DNA from 2 places in the Paraburkholderia sp. 35.1 genome. Region 1 is predicted to be linked to the other one. Evidence: riboswitches for the same ligand, from Rfam matches in the RefSeq annotation. Region 1 holds a riboswitch; the other holds the start of a gene.
What was found. A riboswitch is a leader RNA that binds a small molecule or an ion and turns the genes downstream of it on or off. The one in region 1 is predicted to bind glycine.

Region 1 (8,728 bases):
GTCCTTGCCAATGGCGGCCTGCGGGCCGGTCAAGGGTCCGGTCAAACCGATTTTCACCACCTGCTCGCCCGCCGCCGCGTGCACCGACACCATGCTCAAAGCGACTGCTGTCAACCCCGCACCTGCGATCAATTTTTTCATCGTGCTCTCCTCACATCATGAAGTATCAAATCGCCCTGCCGCCAGAGGTGGCGGACGCGTTGCGCTTTGGCCTGGAAAGACATCCCGTTGAGACCCCGCTGTCCGTTTGCTTGCATGGAAACCACGGCAGTGGAGTTGACACACAATTCTGTGTAGCCAAATTCCCCAATAAAATGCACCATTGATGAAACACATTTCGGTAATTTCCGAAGTAACCGAGGGACGGTACGATGCAAGTTCACGACACGGATCTCAAGCTGTTACGGATCTTCGAAACCATCGTCCGATGCGGCGGCTTCGCCGCCCGCGCAACCGATTCTCAACATTGGTGCATCGAGCATCAGCGAATACATGTCGCAGCTGGAGACACGCCTCGGACTACGACTGTGTGAGCGCGGACGCGCGGGTTTCCGGCTGACAGACGAAGGGGCGGAGCTGCACGCCGCCGCGCAACGTCTGCTCTGCGCGGTCGATACGTTTCAGATGGAAGCAGGCACGTTGCGCCATCAGCTTTCTGGTGTGTTGCGCTTCGGCATGATCGAAGCAACCTTGACCGACAAATACTCGCCGCTGCCGGCAGCGATCCGGGAGTTCGGCCAGATGGCGCCCGACGTCCGTCTGCATGTGCAGATCGACACGCCTGGGAGCATGGAGCAGCACGTGCTGGATGGGCGCCTGCATCTGGCCGTGGGGCCATTTCCCGCGCAGATTCCCGGTCTCGACTACTTGTCACTCTATCGGGAGGAGCAGGGGCTCTACTGCGCATCGACCCACTCGTTATACGAGCGGGCGGGCGGCCGTGTCCCGTTGTCGGTACTTGGCAAACAACGCCTCGCTGCGCGTGCTTACCTCGGCAGCCAGGAGCTCAAGCTGCTGCACATGGCGCAGGCCGCGGCCTCGGTCGACAACGTCGAAGGCCGCGCGATGCTCATCCTGTCGGGCAACTATGTGGGCTTTCTGCCGCCTCACTATGCGCAGCCTTGGGTAGACGGTGGACTATTGGCACGCATCGATCCCGAGCACTATGTGACACATCTGGACTTTCAGATCATCACGCGCAAAGGCGCCGAATCGGCGCGAGTCGTTCAGGCCTTTTGCGACCAGCTGCGAGCGGCGGCCAGGAAAGTGGAGCGCGCCGCGCGCAGCAGCAAATAGCTAACGGGAACTTAACGGGAAAGGTTTCGTTTGACTTTGCGTTGATGCATCACGCGGCCAATCGTGTTCAGCAGCAGTTGCGCCGCCAGGATCGACGTCGAACCCGAATGGTCGTAGTCGGGCGCGACTTCCACGAGGTCGATGCCGATCACGTCACCCTGCTCAGCAAGTCCAGCGAAGAGTTCGAGTCCTTCGTAATACAGCAGGCCGCCGTGGCTCGGCGTGCCCGTGCCGGGTGCGATCGACGGATCAAAGCCATCGATATCGATGGTCAGGTAATAGCGCACGCCCTTCGGGATACGGTCCAGGACGCCCTGGATGCCGAGGCGCCGAAGGTCGCGCACCGAGATAATGTCCGAGCCCATCTCGCGTGCCTGTGCGTAGCCTTCGCGCGCAGTAGACGACACGTTGCGGATGCCGACTTGCGTCATGCCCGATACCACGCTTTTTTCCGCCGCACGCCGCAGCGGATTACCGTGGCCATGGCGCACGCCATGGCGCTCGTCGACGAAATCGAGGTGGGCGTCGATATGGACGATGTGAAACGGCTCCTGACCTTCGAATGCATTGATGCACGGAATGTTGATCGAGTGATCGCCTCCCATCACCACCGGCAACGCGCCCGCCTCCAGGATCTTGCGCACGCCGTACTCGATGTTGGCGTGACTCTTCTCCGTGTTGGTGTGCACCATGTCCGCATCACCGATATCGACAATGCGAACTTCGTTGCTGGGCAGGTAGACGACGTCGTCTTCGAAGTCATATGCGCCGCCGTGTCCGAATGAGAACAGCGTCGACGCATCCCGGATCGAGCGCGGACCGAACCTGGCACCCGCCCGCCACTGCGTACCGCAGTCGAAAGGAGCGCCCATTACCGCGACGTCCGCATCGATTTTGTCCCAGTCAAGACACAGCGGAGACTTCGCGAACGTGCAGATTCCAACAAAGGGCAAATTGAGCCGACCGGTTTCGTAGCTGTTTTCAGACATGATATTGCGTTCGTCCTGTCGTTGGTTCAGATAGGTGCGGCGCACCGGGCGCCCTCTTCACCGCCGCAGCGTCGTCCGTGGTGACGAGCGAGCGGTACATCTGGAACGGAGTCTATGCAAAAAAATTCAACGGAAAAATGCCAAAGATCAGAAACACACTTCGGGATAGTCCGAAGCATTGCAGACCCCGCCAGACCGCGATGGAGCCGCTCACGCACCCGAGCGGGAAGTTGACCGCCGTCTATTTGAAAAGACTTGCTGTCGCTTATTTGAGCGAGTAGCCTTGCGCTGTTCTACAACGAAGTACGGGAGAGATCGTCCACCCGCGACGACGCCGACGGAGCAACCGCCCCGGAAACTCTCAGGCAAAAGGACCGTGCAGCGAGAACATCTGGAGAGCGGCGCATGCGCGCCCACCGAAGGGGAGCTACTACCGTAACCGGTAATAGCGAAACTCTCAGGTACATGGACAGATGGGGCATTGGCGCCGGTAAACATCGGCCGGCGATGCTCAACGAACACTGGACCATGTCATGTCCCATATTGCCATCATTGGCGCCGGAATTACGGGCGTCACCACTGCTTACGCCCTCGCTCGGCGCGGTTACCGCGTCACGGTTTTCGAACGTCATCGCTATGCGGCAATGGAAACGTCATTTGCCAACGGCGGACAACTATCGGCCAGCAACGCTGAGGTCTGGAACAGCCGCTCTACAGTGCTGAAAGGCCTGCGTTGGATGTTTAGCCGCGACGCTCCGCTCCTCATGAATCCGCGGCCGAGTTGGCACAAGTACAGCTGGATCGGTGAGTTCCTGCGCCAGATTCCGAACTATCGCAGCAACACGATCGAGACGGTGCGGCTAGCCATCGCTGCACGTCAGCATATGTTCTCGATCGCCGAACGGGAGCACATCGATTTCGACCTTGAACGACGTGGCATCTTGCATTTCTACGCTACCCAGAAGGAGTTCGAAGCAGCGACGAAGGTCAATGCATTGCTACGTGAAGGCGGCCTTGACCGGCGTCCGGTGACGCCCGACGAAATCCGCGCCCTTGAGCCGGCACTTCATGGGCAGTTCCACGGCGGCTTCTTCACCGAGTCGGATTCGACCGGCGACATTCATAAGTTCACGCGTGGTCTTGCTGAAGCCTGCGTGCGGTTGGGTGTCGAGTTCCGCTACGACGCGAGCGTGGGGTCCATCTCCGAGGCCGCGGAGGGTGAACTAAGGATTGCTTTCACGCATGAAAGTCAGACTGATACTGATAGCTTCGACCGGGTAGTGATTTGTGCGGGTGTCGGAAGTCGTGCGCTAGCCGCGTATGTGGGAGACCACGTGAACGTCTATCCGGTGAAGGGCTATTCGATCACGGTGTGCCTCGACGATACCGAAAGCCAGCACTCCGCGCCTTGGGTCAGCCTGCTTGACGACAACGCCAAGATTGTCACGAGCCGTCTCGGCGTTGATCGCTTCCGTGTTGCTGGAACGGCTGAGTTGAACGGCATAAACCGTGACATCCGCTCGGATCGAATCCAGCCCCTCGTCAATTGGACGCGTACTCATTTCCCGGACATGTCGACGGCGCGCGTCATTCCGTGGGCTGGCCTGCGCCCCATGTTGCCGGGCATGTTGCCCAAGGTAGGCTCCGGTCGTCGACGCAACATTTTCTACAACACCGGACACGGGCATTTAGGGTGGACCCTCTCGGCAGCGACTGCGGAAGCTGTTGCGGAACTCATGGCCGGTAGTATGCCCAACTTGGCGAGCGTGAAGCCCGCGACAACTCGAAAAGGCCTGGCGGTCAACGCCTGATAAGCATTTCCAGACAACATCACAGACCCCGCGTTGCCGCGGGGTCTCGAGATCTTAAGAGTCGCTCTCTACAGAGATTGTCAAAACGTCCGGGTTCTTTGCGGGGGTAGATATCAAATTTTGAAATTGTGGCCTTGATCGCCGCGCTAAAAATCGGTTGCCCATGGAGATTGCCGACCGCAATTTATCGCCGATCACCCATATAGGCGAGCGCGATGCCCGCGTCTTAACGACTAGAGTGCACGGAGGAACGGACGTTCGGTGGCGCTTCGCGATTGTCTCTTGCTGGCCGAGAGCCGCGGTTCCCAATGTTAGCCGAAAGCGGCCGTCGGGTAAGCTGCGCATTTCGGTGAAGGGCAGTTTTGCGGCGCCAGCGCCCACAGGCAGCCGTCGGCCATCAAGAGTCATTCGCCCGGCCAGTTTAAGCGACAGTCAAGCGGCGGCCATCGCACCGTCGCCGACGGCCAGCAGCAGGCCGGCCTGCAAGCCGCGCGCTTTCAGATCGAGCAGCAGCTCTTGCCATGACGCCTTCGATTCGCGATACCCGTCACCGATCGCCACACGCTCCTTGCGTCCATCCGGCCTCACGCCGATGATCACCAGCAGGCATTGGCCGTCCGAGTTCTCGCTGCGCAGCCCCGTGTGAATGCCGTCGACCCACCAGTACACGTAGCGCGACTTCGTCAGATCGCGCCGGCTCCAGTTCGCATGTTCGTCGGCCCACTGCGCCTTCAGGCGGCTCACCACGTTCGCCGACAGCCCCTTGGCGTCCTCGCCCAGCAACACGCTCAGCGCCTCGCTCATGTCGCCTGTCGAGATCCCTTTCAGATAAAGCATGGCAGTGCGGCACTTACGCGCGGCGACTTCCTCACATACGGCGGTTTCATGGTGGATGGTTTGTTGTTTGCTGGTTTCCGACTTTGACAATCAGATTCTCAGCTGAAACCTCCACCGCCTTCAACTTCACGCCTCAACTCCCCCGTACACCACTTTCGAGCTTATCTCCCGAGCTATCGTTGAAAGTGGTGTACGCGGCGTAGGCGGGAGGCAGGAGAAGGCGGTGGCGATTGAAGGAGAATGTTGCTTTCCACGGTAACACTTTCCCAATCGAACTCCACCACCATCGCGAAACATACTCAGGAAACGAAGAGCGGTCAAACGACGGACGCGGAAATCAAGGGGGCGCCGGGTCTGGACGATCTGATCCAGCAAGGGGCGCGACGAATCATCCAGCAGGCAATCGAGGCGGAACTGGCGGCGATGCTCGAGCAGTATTCGAATGTGAAGTCGATCGAGGGCCGACGGGCAGTTGTGCGCAACGGCTAGCCGTTCATGCGGCCATGGCTGTTCCCGGTCCGTTGATCAACGCAAGGACCTTGCGCTGCCGCTCGTTCGAGGGCAGTTGCAGGAGCCTTTGCTGACTCGCATGCAGGGACGCGCGTGTCTCGAACGGAGCGCCGGCCAATACCTCTGCTGGCGCCAGTTCGTTCAGCGCGTCCTGCGCCGTGACCAGGAAAGCATGGACCTCGGTTCTCAACGCCCCCCCGAAGGGCGAGCAGAATATTCGCGGTGATGTTTGCTGGGGATTCCTATGTTTGTATAATTGAAGAATTCTTTCTGACGTGAACGATTTTCAGCGTCGGCCGGCGTCTGCTTCGGAATGAAACCCCTGAATGACGCTTAGACGCCACGTGCCGTTCGTCCTCATCCAGACGGCTTCGTACTGGCTCGCAACCGCTATCGTCCCGCTTGCGATGCGCACGCTCGCCGTCATGGAGCCGCACACCAGCGCGAAGCGTTCACCCGTCTGAATCTCGCTCAAGTCGAACTTCACTGCTTCGTAACGCATCGCGCCGCTCGTGAGCTTGTCGAGGTAGCTTTCGCGGCTGTCGCGCGTGCCTGTCGAATGGATATAGACGAGGCCTTCTTCGAACAGATCGCGCAGCGTGGCCGCGTCGCCCGCCAGCATTGCGGCGCATCGCGCTTCTTCGAGTTGATGAATGATGTCTGCGTCTTCGCCATGATTCATCGATATGTCCTTTTTTCCCGATTGCGCGCGACGGTGCGCCAGTCGCAATGCCGTCGCGCGCCGATGCTTACCTTACTGGCTGATTGCGTCCAGACGCGTCTTGTCGCGACCCTTGAGGCCGAGCATTTCGCGTGCTTCCGCGGGAGTCGCGATTTCCAGACCAAGGCGCGTGAGAATGTCGCGAATCAATTCGACCTGCTGGGCGTTCGAGGTGGCGAGCTTGCCCGGACCGATCATGAGGGAATCCTCAAGGCCGACACGTACGTTGCCACCCATCAGCGCGGCCTGCGTAATCAGCGGCATCTGATGTTTGCCGGCGCCGAGCACTGACCACTGATAGTTGTCGCCGAACAGCTTGTCCGCAATGCGCTTCATGTGCACGAGATTCTCGGGATCCGCGCCAATGCCACCCAGAATGCCCAGCACGAACTGCAGGAAGATCGGACCTTTGACGAGCCCGCGATCGACGAAGTGCTTCAGGTTGTAGAGATGCCCCACGTCGTAGCACTCGAATTCGAAGCGCGTGCCGTGCGCATCACCCAGCCGCTCGAATACTTCTTCGATATCCGCGAACGTATTGCGGAAAATCGCACGCCGCGTGCTTTCGATAAAGTCATTTTCCCACGAGTATTTGAACTCTTTCAGCTTGTCGAGAACCGGGAAGATCCCGAAGTTCAGCGAACCCATGTTGCAGGACGCCATCTCGGCCGAAATGTCGAGCGCGCCGGCGAGGCGTTCGTCCAGCGTCATATTGACCGCGCCGCCCGTGGTGAGGTTGATCACCGCGTCGGTTGCCGCGTGAATGCGCGGCAGGAATTGACGATACACCGACGGGTCGAACGCCGGGCGTCCGTCTTCGGCATGACGCGCGTGGAGATGCAGAATGGACGCGCCTGCCTCTGCCGCGGCAATGGCTTCGCGTGCGATGTCGTCGGGCGTCACCGGCAGATGCGGCGACATGCTCGGCGTATGAATCGATCCCGTGATTGCACAGGTAATGATGACTTTACGTGCCAAGTATTTTTTCTCCGTTGAGTCGATCAGACCGGCTCGGCCACGACGACGTTTTCAATGTGTCCGATGCCCTCGATCTCCACGCGCAGCACGTCGCCGATATTGAGGAAACGCGGCGGCTTGGCTGCGCCACCCACGCCCGACGGCGTGCCCGTCGCGATCACGTCGCCCGGTTCGAGCGTCATGACGGTCGAGAGATAAGCGATCTGCTGCCAGACGTTGTAGATCATCTCGCCGGTGCGAACTTCCTGACGGCATTCGCCGTTCACGAGCATGCGCATTTGCAGCGCGTGCGGATCGGCGATTTCATCCGGCGTCACGAGCCACGGACCAAACGGGCCGTGCGTGTTGAACGACTTGCCGAGCATCATCGTCGGCGAGCGCATCTGCCAGTCGCGTACCGAAACGTCGTTGCACACGACATAACCGGCGACGACCGACGCGGCCTCGGCTTCCGACACGTGACGGCAGCGGCGGCCGATGACGACGCCCAGTTCCGCTTCATAGTCGAGCTTGTCCGATACCTTCGGCATTTGCACGGGGTCGAACGGGCCGTTCACGCACGAGACCTGCTTGTTGAACCAGACCTGGCTGTCCGGCACCTGGATGCCTGCCGCTTTCGCTTCCTCGACATGGCGGCGATAGTTCATGCCGATCGCGAGGAACTTCGACGGGTTCGGCACCGGCGCGTCGAGTCGCACGTCCGAAAGCGGGTACGTGACGGCGTCCTCGATGCGCACGTTCCTGACGTATTGCATGAGCGCGGGGCCGCCCTGCAGCAGTTCCAGCATGGTGCGGGGCAATCTGCCGTCGCTGGCGGGCAGATCGATAACCTGCTGGCCTTCTACCTTACCGATCGATTGATATCCGCGGCATTGAAAAGTGACGAGTTTCATTGAAGTCCTGCTAAAGAGTGTTGAATGGTGACGGGTGCGCTCTGCGCGTCAGACACCGTGTTCCGAATTGGCGAAGAAGATCGCGGGCAGATCGGGACCCCACAGGTACATGCCATCCTCCGGCGCGTGATCTTCCGCGACCCAGTCCACCGAAGCGGGGATGAAATCCATCGTCGCGCTGTACTCGCAAAAGCTGCCCCACGGGTCCAGTACGTAGTAGAAGTAGTTGGAGCCGAGCACGTGACGGCCCACGCCCCAGCCTTCGCTGTAACCGGCGGCGGCCATCTGCATGTAGCCGAGACCGACTTCCTCGACGGTCGGGACATCCCAGCTCAGGTGATGCAGCGCCGGGCCCGAACTCATTGCGAAGGCGAACAGGTGATGGTCGCCGCCGTGCGGCGCGTGGATGAACGCAACGCCGTCGCCGGAGCGGTCCGAGAGGCGCAGGCCGAGCACGCGCTCGCAGAAATCGATCTGCGCGGGGACGTTCGGTGTCGCGAACGCAATGTGCGAGAGCCGCGTAGGCTCTATGCGCTTCGTGCTGCGACGGTAGGGCGCGCAACGCACGCCGTTGACGGGCAGCGCCGGGCTCGCGTGGCTCGCTTCGTCGAGCGTCGTCTTGGCGCCGGGGCGGATCTGCAACGCGACGCCGTCGGGATTGCGAATCCAGAAACCCTCGGCGTCAGCGCCTTC
Region 2 (8,728 bases), 1.2 Mb from region 1:
GCCAAGCTGCTTCGCGCCTTCGGCGAGCAGCGTGGCGATGCGATTGACGCGCAGTGCGATCGTCTTCAGGCCACGCGGGCCGTGATAGACCGCGTACATGCTCGCCATGATCGCGAGCAGCGCCTGCGCGGTGCACACGTTCGAGGTCGCCTTCTCGCGGCGGATGTGTTGCTCGCGCGTTTGCAGCGCGAGACGCAGCGCGGGGTTGCCTTGCGCGTCGACGGTTACGCCGACCAGACGTCCCGGCATTTGCCGCTTGAATTCGTCGCGCACCGCGAGGTACGCGGCATGCGGGCCGCCGAAGCCGACCGGCACGCCGAAACGCTGCGTATTGCCGACCGCGACGTCCGCGCCCCATTCGCCCGGCGGCGTAAGCAGCGTCAGCGCGAGCAGGTCGGCGGCGACGACGACATGGCCGCCCGCCGCGTGGATCGCTTCGGTCAGCGCGCGGTAGTCGCGCACGTCGCCGTTCACGCCCGGGTATTGCAGCAGCACGCCGAATGCGTTGGCGTCGGCGGCTTCAGCGGCCGGGCCGACTTTCACTTCGATGCCGACCGGCGTCGCGCGCGTCTTCACGACTTCGATGGTCTGCGGCAGCACGTCGTCGGCAACGAAGAACACGTTCGACTTCGGTTTGCCGACGCGTTGCAGCAGCGTCATCGCTTCGGCGGCGGCGGTCGCTTCGTCGAGCAGCGATGCGTTCGAGATCGCGAGGCCGGTCAGGTCGGTGACCATCTGCTGGAAGTTCAGGAGCGCTTCCAGACGGCCTTGGGAAATTTCAGGCTGGTACGGCGTGTACGCGGTGTACCACGCCGGATTTTCGAGCACGTTGCGCAGGATCACCGTCGGCGTATGGGCGTTGTAATAGCCCTGGCCGATGTAGGAGCGGAACACCTGGTTCTTGTCCGCGAGCTCGCGCAAGGCGGCGAGCGCTTCGGCTTCGCTCTTCGGTTGCGCGAAGGGGCCGAGCGGCAGCGTTTCGGTGCGGCGGATCGTCTTCGGGATGACGGCGTCGATCAATGCCGCGCGCGACGCGAAGCCGAGTGCTTCGAGCATCGCTTGCTGGTCGGCCGTATCCGGGCCGATATGCCGTTCGGCGAAGGCGTCGTGCACTTCGAGCGCGGCGAGCGAGAGAGGAGTGCGGTTCATCAGACGATCCGGGTGTTCGAGCTTCATGGGTGTTCCTGGCGGCGCGGCGCGCCGTTGTGCGAGCGCCGCGCCTGACGGTTAAAACAAACGGCGACTCAGGCGCCGATCGACTTCGCGTACGCCTCGGCGTCGAGCAGACGGTCGAGCGACGCATCGGCGGCCGGCTTGATCTTGAACAGCCAGCTGTCGTACGGCGTGCTGTTGACGGTGTCGGGCGAGTCGGCGACGGTCGTGTTCGCCTCGATGACTTCGCCCGAGACCGGCGCGTAGATATCGGAGGCGGCCTTCACCGATTCGATCACGGCGACGGTGTCGCCCGCGGTCACGGACTTGCCGAGTTCCTGGACTTCGAAGAAGACGATGTCGCCGAGCGCTTCCTGCGCGTGGTCGGTGATACCGACCGTCAGCGTGCCGTCCGCTTCGGTGCGGACCCATTCGTGCGATTCGGTGTATTTCAGTTCGGCCGGGATGCTCATTGGATGCTCCTGAACGGTATGTTCGGTAGTGTTTGAATTTAGGGGCGTGCGCCGGCCGCTCAGACCGCCAGCACCTTGCCGTTGCGCACGAACGGCAGTTTTACCACGCTTGCGGGACAGGCTTTGTCGCGAATCTGGACGTGCACGGTGTCGCCCGGCTGCACGCCTTTCGGCACGCGCGCGAAGGCGATCGATTCCTGCATGGTCGGCGAGAACGTGCCGCTGGTGATTTCGCCGCCGCCGTGCGGCGTGACGACTTTCTGATGTGCGCGCAGCACGCCCGCGGCCTTGCCGTTTTCCTTCAGCAGGATCAGGCCGACGAACGCGGCGCGCGAGCCGTCGGCTTCGAGGCTGCTCTTGCCGACGAACTCGCGCGGCGAGGCCAGGTCGACGGTCCATGCGAGGCCCGCGTCGAGCGGCGAGACATTGTCGTCCATGTCCTGGCCGTACAGGTTCATGCCGGCTTCGAGGCGCAGCGTATCGCGCGCGCCGAGACCGGCCGGGCGCACGCCGTGGGCCGCGAGCGCATTCCACAGCGCTTCGACGTGGGTAGCCGGCACGATGATCTCGAAGCCGTCTTCACCGGTATAGCCGGTGCGCGCGACGGTCAGCTCGCCGAACGGCGTGCCGTCGACGCGCGCGGCGTTGAACGGCTTCAGCGTTTCAGTCGCGGCGCGCGCGGCCGGCACGGTTTGCCAGGCCTTTTCGCGTGCGTTCGGGCCTTGCACGGCGACGATCGCCAGATCGCGGCGCGGCGTGATGGTGAGACCGAAGCCGCCCGCGTTGAGCTGGCCGAACCAGGCGATGTCTTTGTCGGCGGTGCCGGCGTTGACGACCACGCGGAAGTGGTCTTCGGCGAAGTAATAGACGATCAGGTCGTCGATCACGCCGCCGTTCGGATTCAGCATGCAGGAGTAGAGCGCGCGGCCCGGCGTTTGCAGCTTCGCGACGTTGTTCGCGAGCGCGTATTCGAAGAACGCGCGGACGCGCTCGCCGGTGAAGTCGACCACGCACATGTGGGACACGTCGAACATGCCGGCGTCGGTACGCACCGCGCGATGTTCCTCGATCTGCGAGCCGTAGTTGACGGGCATGTCCCAGCCGCCGAAGTCGACCATGCGAGCATTGAGCGCGCGGTGAGCGGCGTGGAGCGGGGTGTGTTTGAGTTCGGTCATGGGGCCTCGGGCATCTCGCGAAACAAAAAAGGCCATGCGGCGCACTGCCTCGCGGCCGTGTGCCTGCGAGCGTGGTTCTGCATGACCCCTCTGTCCTCGATACCTGAGAGATTGCGCCGCCGCGACTGGCTCAATGAGCTCGATCCGTCACGGTGAAACGCGCGCCCCTTCGGTGGGCAGCCTGCCTGCGGTGCACGACGTGCGACGCGGATGGCTACTGCCGCTCTCCAGAGTGCGAAAAAGCCGCCGGAAGACGGGTTTTTCGACGCGGTCGGTCCTTTTGCCTGAGAGTTTGCGGGTGTGCCCCTTCGGCGGCGCGGCCTGCGATTTTTCGCCTGCCAGCACGCTCTCCCGACGCGTGCGGCGAATTTACGCGACGGGCCGGGGCTTGTCAAATAAAGGCCCGGGAGCGGTGTGGGGCCGGCTGTGGCTGTTCGGGGGCGTCAAAAAGAAAAGCGCGGACCGTGGTGCCCGCGCTTTTCAGTTGCTTCTCCCGGTGCCATCCGTGACCGCACGATGAGCGGTAGTGGGGGCTCACCTGGTGGCTCGTTTGCCGATTCGGTTTGCCCACTTGCTCGCTGACTCACTCGCCGATCGCATGAGCCGCATTGTCCAGTTCCTGATTCAGCACGCGCTGTTCTTCCGCGGACAAACCGCCGCCATGCTGGGCGGCCATGTCATGCGCTTCCTGGCGAATCGTCTCGAGACGATGATGCAGCGCGGCGCCTTGCGGCGGCGGGTAATAGCCCTGATTCACGCGGTTATCGATACGGTGCGCGAGATTGTCGATGCGGCCGTCGACCTGATGCAGACGCTGGTCCGCGATCTGCTGCGGAGTCGGGCCCGGATGCGGCGTCGGCGGGGGCGTTACCACGCAGGCGGCGACGGAGCCGAGCAGCGCGCATGCAACAAGGGCACGGATGATTCGAGACATGGATTCTCCCGGAGTCGTTGTCGTGTTGGGTTGCTACCTCACTAGCAACGGCTGACGAAGAATGCCCGCTGACTCTGCAGCGGGCGAATTTGTAACGTTATGTTCCTTTTTCGGAACGTCAGGAAAGCCAGCGCCGACAGCGTTCGCGGCGCTAAAGGCGGTCCCGTTTTTGGTACACAGATCGTGGTGGCGCGGTGTCGACGCACAGCGGGGCGGGGTTCAGCGAATGCGCTCGAACGGCAGTCGCACACCCTGCTCGGAACTGCGCGCGGCCAGGTCGATGATCGTCATCACGTCGACCGCGTCGCGCGTGCTGATCGGAAATGCGACGCGGTTCTGGATCGCGTCGGCCAACGCAATATAGAAGCCTGCGTACTCGCCGTTGCGGGTCGGCAATTCGCACTCGACTTCCTCGTCGCCTTCGAGCACGCGCAGCACGCCGGGGCTGTTGCCGGCGCCGAAGCCTGCGTCGCCGGGGCGCAGGCCCGCTTTCAGCTGATCTTCCTGGGTGTCGAGGCCGTACTTCACGTAGCTGCCGCGCGTGCCGTGGATCGCAAAGCGCGCTCCCGGCAACGCGGTCAACGCGCTTGCGTGCAGCACGACCTCGAACTCGTCGTAGCCGAGCTGAATGTGCACGTAGTCGGGTGCACTTGCGTCGTCGCGATGGGTGCGCACCGTCGCCGATACGGTCTTCGGCGCGCCGAAGAGGGCGAGCGCCTGGTCGATCAGATGCGGACCGAGATCGAACAGCAGACCGCCGCCGCGCGTCACGTCTTCGCGCCAGCGCTGACGCACGCCCGGCCGGAAGCGGTCGAAATGCGATTCGTACTGCGTGAGGCGACCCAGTTCCACGCGCGCGAGCAGATCGCGCACGGTCAGAAAATCGCCGTCCCAGCGGCGGTTGTGAAAGGGCGCGAACAGCTTGCCGCGCGCGAGCGCGATATTGGCAAGCGTGTGGGCGTCGGCGGCGCTCAGCGTGACAGGCTTGTCGACGACCACGTGCTTGCCGGCTTCGAGGGTGCGGCGCGCGAGGTCGAAGTGGGTGTCGTTGGGCGTCGCGATCACGACGCAGTCGATGTCGTCGAGCGCGAGCAGCGCGTCGAGATCGGCGACGATTTTCGCGTGCGGAAAGTCGGCGTGCGCGCGCTCGGATTGCCCGGTCGCAATCGCGGCGACCCTCGCGCGTCCGCAGTGTTCGATCACCGGTGCGTGAAACGTCGCGCCGGCGAAGCCGTAGCCCATCAATCCAATTTTCAGCGATGCGGACATGCGAGTCTTCCTGGAGGAGCGGCGCGCCGCCTTGCCACCGCGGCGGCGGCGCGCAATCTGGTCATTGTGGCATTTGTGGGCTGGACTGGGGGCTGAGCATGACTGCCGGCGTTGCGCGCAGCCCGTCGGGGCGTCCGAACCATCGAGGCATCCAACGAGGGCGTCCATCGCGGTGGCCATCGCGGTGGCCATCGCAGTGGCCATGTTAACATCGCACCTCTCGCGCGCACTGCGCCGCGCAGCATGCCCCGGGCCTTCGGCCGGCGCCACCCGCCGGTCCGACCTCAGCGGCCCTCAACCGTATTACCCGTCCACAAACGATGTCCGCAGGCCTGAACCCCGCTCAAAGTGAAGCGGTCCGTTATCTCGACGGTCCCTGTCTCGTGCTCGCCGGCGCCGGCAGCGGCAAGACGCGCGTGATCACGCAGAAAATCGCGCACCTGATCGAAGCGAAGGGCTTCGAGCCACGCCACATCGCCGCCGTCACGTTCACGAACAAGGCCGCGGCGGAGATGCGCGAGCGCGTCGGCAAGCTGCTCGAAGGCAAGACGCTGACCTCACCCGGAAAGGAAGGCCGCAAGGTGCCCGTGAACCAGCTGACGGTGTGTACCTTCCACTCGCTCGGCGTGCAGATTTTGCGTCAGGAGGCGGAGCATGTCGGCCTGAAGCCGCAGTTCTCGATCATGGATTCCGACGACTGCTTCGGCATGATCCAGGAGCAGGTCGGCTCGACGGACAAGGGCTTCATTCGCAAGATCCAGTCGATCATCTCGCTGTGGAAGAATGGCCTGATCATGCCCGAGCAGGCGATCGCGACCGCCTCGACCGAGGACGAGCATCAGGCGGCGATCGTCTATCGCAACTACGTGGCGACGCTGCATGCGTACCAGGCGGTCGATTTCGACGATCTGATCCGTCTGCCCGCCGAACTGTTCGCGAACAACGAGCAGGTGCGCGACCGCTGGCAGAACAAGCTGCGCTATCTGCTGATCGACGAGTATCAGGACACCAACGCATGCCAGTACGAACTGGTGAAGCTCCTGGCCGGCAAGCGCGCGGCGTTCACGGCGGTCGGCGACGACGATCAGGCGATCTACGGCTGGCGCGGCGCGACCCTCGAAAACCTCGGCCAGCTCGGCAAGGATTTCCCGAACCTGCACCTGATCAAGCTCGAACAGAATTACCGCTCGACGGTGCGCATCCTGAGCGCCGCGAACAACGTGATCGCGAACAATCCGAAGCTGTTCGAGAAGAAGCTGTGGTCCGAGCACGGTATGGGCGACACGATCACGGTGACGGGCTGCAACGACGAGGAGCACGAGGCGGAGTCCGTCGTGTTTCGGCTGTCCGCGCACAAGTTCGAGCGGCGCGCGAATTTCCGCGACTACGCGATCCTCTATCGCGGCAACTTCCAGGCGCGCATCTTCGAGCAGGTGCTGCGCCGCGAACGGATTCCGTACGTGCTGTCGGGCGGCCAGTCGTTCTTCGATAAGGCCGAGATCAAGGACATCTGCGCGTACCTGCGTCTGATCGCCAACGCGAACGACGATCCCGCGTTCATCCGCGCGATCACGACACCGCGTCGCGGCGTCGGCAATACGACGCTGGAGGCGCTCGGCGCGTTCGCGGGTCAGGCGAAGGTGTCGCTGTTCGAGGCGGTTTACATGGGCGGCATCGAGGCGCGTCTGTCGCCGCGTCAGATCGAGCCGATGCGCGCGTTCTGCGACTTCATGCAGCGCCTGAGCGACCGCGCGGAGAAGGACGCGGCGGGCACGCTACTCAATGAGCTGATGGAGGCGATCCACTACGAAGCGTATCTGTACGACGCGTTCGACGAACGCCAGGCGCAGGCGAAGTGGCAGAACGTGCTGGAGTTCATCGAGTGGCTCAAGCGCAAGGGCACGAAGGAAGAGCCGGAGCACGGCAGCGGCAGCGAGGCGACCGGCTACGACACCGCCGACGGCTTCGGCGACACCGGCAAGAACCTGCTCGGGCTGATCCAGACGGTCGCGCTGATGTCGATGCTCGAAGGCCGCGAGGAAGATCCGGATGCGGTGCGGCTGTCGACCGTGCATGCGTCGAAGGGGCTCGAGTATCCGCACGTGTTCCTGGTCGGCGTCGAGGAAGGCATCATGCCGCATCGCGGCGGCGCGGACGACGAGCCGATCGATGACGCGCGCATCGAGGAGGAACGCCGGCTGATGTACGTCGCGATCACGCGCGCGCAGCGCAGCTTGCATCTGAACTGGTGCAAGAAGCGCAAGCGGGCGCGGGAGACGGTCGTCTGCGAGGCGTCGCGCTTCATCAACGAAATGCTGCTCGACGATGCGCCGCCGCCGACACCGGAAGAAGCGCCGATGTCGCCGAAGGACCGGCTCGCGAGCCTGAAGGCGTTGTTGCAGAAGTCGTGAGCGGGCGGGACGGCAAGTGCCCACCAGGTGCGGTTGCTTGCGATTGCACATAAAAAATCCCTGCATCGCGTTAGCGCATGCAGGGATTTTTCATTTCAGCGACGACCGATGCCGCGTGCTTTACTTCACCGCGCTGACCATATAGTCGACCGCGGCCTTCACGTCCGCATCCGATGCGTTCGAGCCGCCCTTCGGCGGCATCGCGCCCTTGCCGTGCAGCGCGTAGTTATAGACGGTGTTCATCGGGTCCTTCAGGCGCGGCGCCCATGCTTCCTTGTCACCGAACTTCGGCGCGTTCAGCACGCCGGTCGCGTGACAGGCCTGGCATACCGACTGATACAGCGCTTTGCCGGCCTGCGAGGCGTCCGCGCTTTGCGCGCCACCTGCTGCCGGGGCGGGAGTCTGCGGCACGCTGGCCATTGCGGCCATCGCCGCGGCGGCCTGGGCCGCGCCCGCATTCGATGCACCTGCTGCACCGGATGCCGCTGCTGCACCGGATGCCGCTGCCGCGCCGGATGCCGCGGCCGCGCCGGATGCCGGCAGCGCCGGCTCGGGGAAGCTCGCGCCCGAATTGTTCGCCATATAGACGACCGCGCGCGCGATCTCGAAGTCACTGTAGTCGTCGGGGCTCGTGCCGCCGCGCGGCGGCATGGCGCCCTTGCCGGACAGCGCGGTGTGCCACAGCGTGTCGAAGCCCTGCGCGATGCGCGGCGCCCAGTCGGCGGTGTTGGTGAATTTCGGCGCGCCTGCGGCACCCGACGCGTGACACGCCGAGCAGACCGCCTTGTAGACTTCCTCGCCGGTCTTGTAGACGCGCGGTGCGTTGGCGTCGCGGATCTCGACTTGGGCGATCGGATGGATGCGGGAGGTGACTTCGGCTTCGGAGAGAGAGTCGGTGCCGGCGCCGGTGCGCGTCGAATTATCGACGTAGACGGCGAGCAGAACGATGATGACGATCGGCACAGCAAACCCGGCGATGACCGCGGCGATGAGCTGTGCTGGGGTTTTAATCGGGGCTCCGTGTGGTGCTTCGCTCATGCTTGTCTCGTCTCCGTGGGTGTGTGAGCGGTACAGCGCGACGGCAACTTCTTGTTCTTTATCAGCCACGGACGATTATAGACGCAAGCTTTCGGCGGCGGCGAGGGGGCCAGGACGGTGTTCAGCAGGCGTTTACCCGGATCGGCATGGACGATGGCAGAGCTCGGGGAAGACGCTCGGATGGGCGTCGGAGGCCGTCCTGTGGACGGTTCGGCCGAAACCGGGTATCCTTGCGGTCTCTCGCGTTGGCGTCGCGTCCGTTCTGGTTGGCGCGCT

Region 2: it holds a riboswitch for glycine, as region 1 does, so the genes downstream of both, gcvT (glycine cleavage system aminomethyltransferase GcvT) here and OKW27_RS22880 (D-amino acid dehydrogenase) in region 1, are expected to answer to the same signal.

Annotation. Positions count from the first base shown of each region.
Region 1 is NZ_JBNDMJ010000003.1:616,671-625,398, reverse strand. Features, by position in the region: gene OKW27_RS22895 (branched-chain amino acid ABC transporter substrate-binding protein) at 1-141, opposite strand, end outside; gene OKW27_RS22890 (LysR family transcriptional regulator) at 493-1,296, shown strand; gene speB (agmatinase) at 1,308-2,285, opposite strand; glycine riboswitch at 2,582-2,672, shown strand; gene OKW27_RS22880 (D-amino acid dehydrogenase) at 2,819-4,096, shown strand; partial or broken gene OKW27_RS22875 (transposase) at 4,541-4,989, opposite strand; partial or broken gene OKW27_RS22870 (IS256 family transposase) at 5,219-5,419, shown strand; gene OKW27_RS22865 (nuclear transport factor 2 family protein) at 5,730-6,125, opposite strand; gene OKW27_RS22860 (3-keto-5-aminohexanoate cleavage protein) at 6,198-7,142, opposite strand; gene OKW27_RS22855 (fumarylacetoacetate hydrolase family protein) at 7,166-8,035, opposite strand; gene OKW27_RS22850 (VOC family protein) at 8,084-8,728, opposite strand, start outside.
Region 2 is NZ_JBNDMJ010000003.1:1,844,392-1,853,119, reverse strand. Features, by position in the region: gene gcvP (aminomethyl-transferring glycine dehydrogenase) at 1-1,176, opposite strand, end outside; gene gcvH (glycine cleavage system protein GcvH) at 1,245-1,625, opposite strand; gene gcvT (glycine cleavage system aminomethyltransferase GcvT) at 1,685-2,800, opposite strand; glycine riboswitch at 2,881-3,041, opposite strand; glycine riboswitch at 3,063-3,164, opposite strand; gene OKW27_RS28730 (hypothetical protein) at 3,384-3,734, opposite strand; gene OKW27_RS28725 (oxidoreductase) at 3,954-5,003, opposite strand; gene OKW27_RS28720 (UvrD-helicase domain-containing protein) at 5,324-7,414, shown strand; gene OKW27_RS28715 (c-type cytochrome) at 7,535-8,452, opposite strand.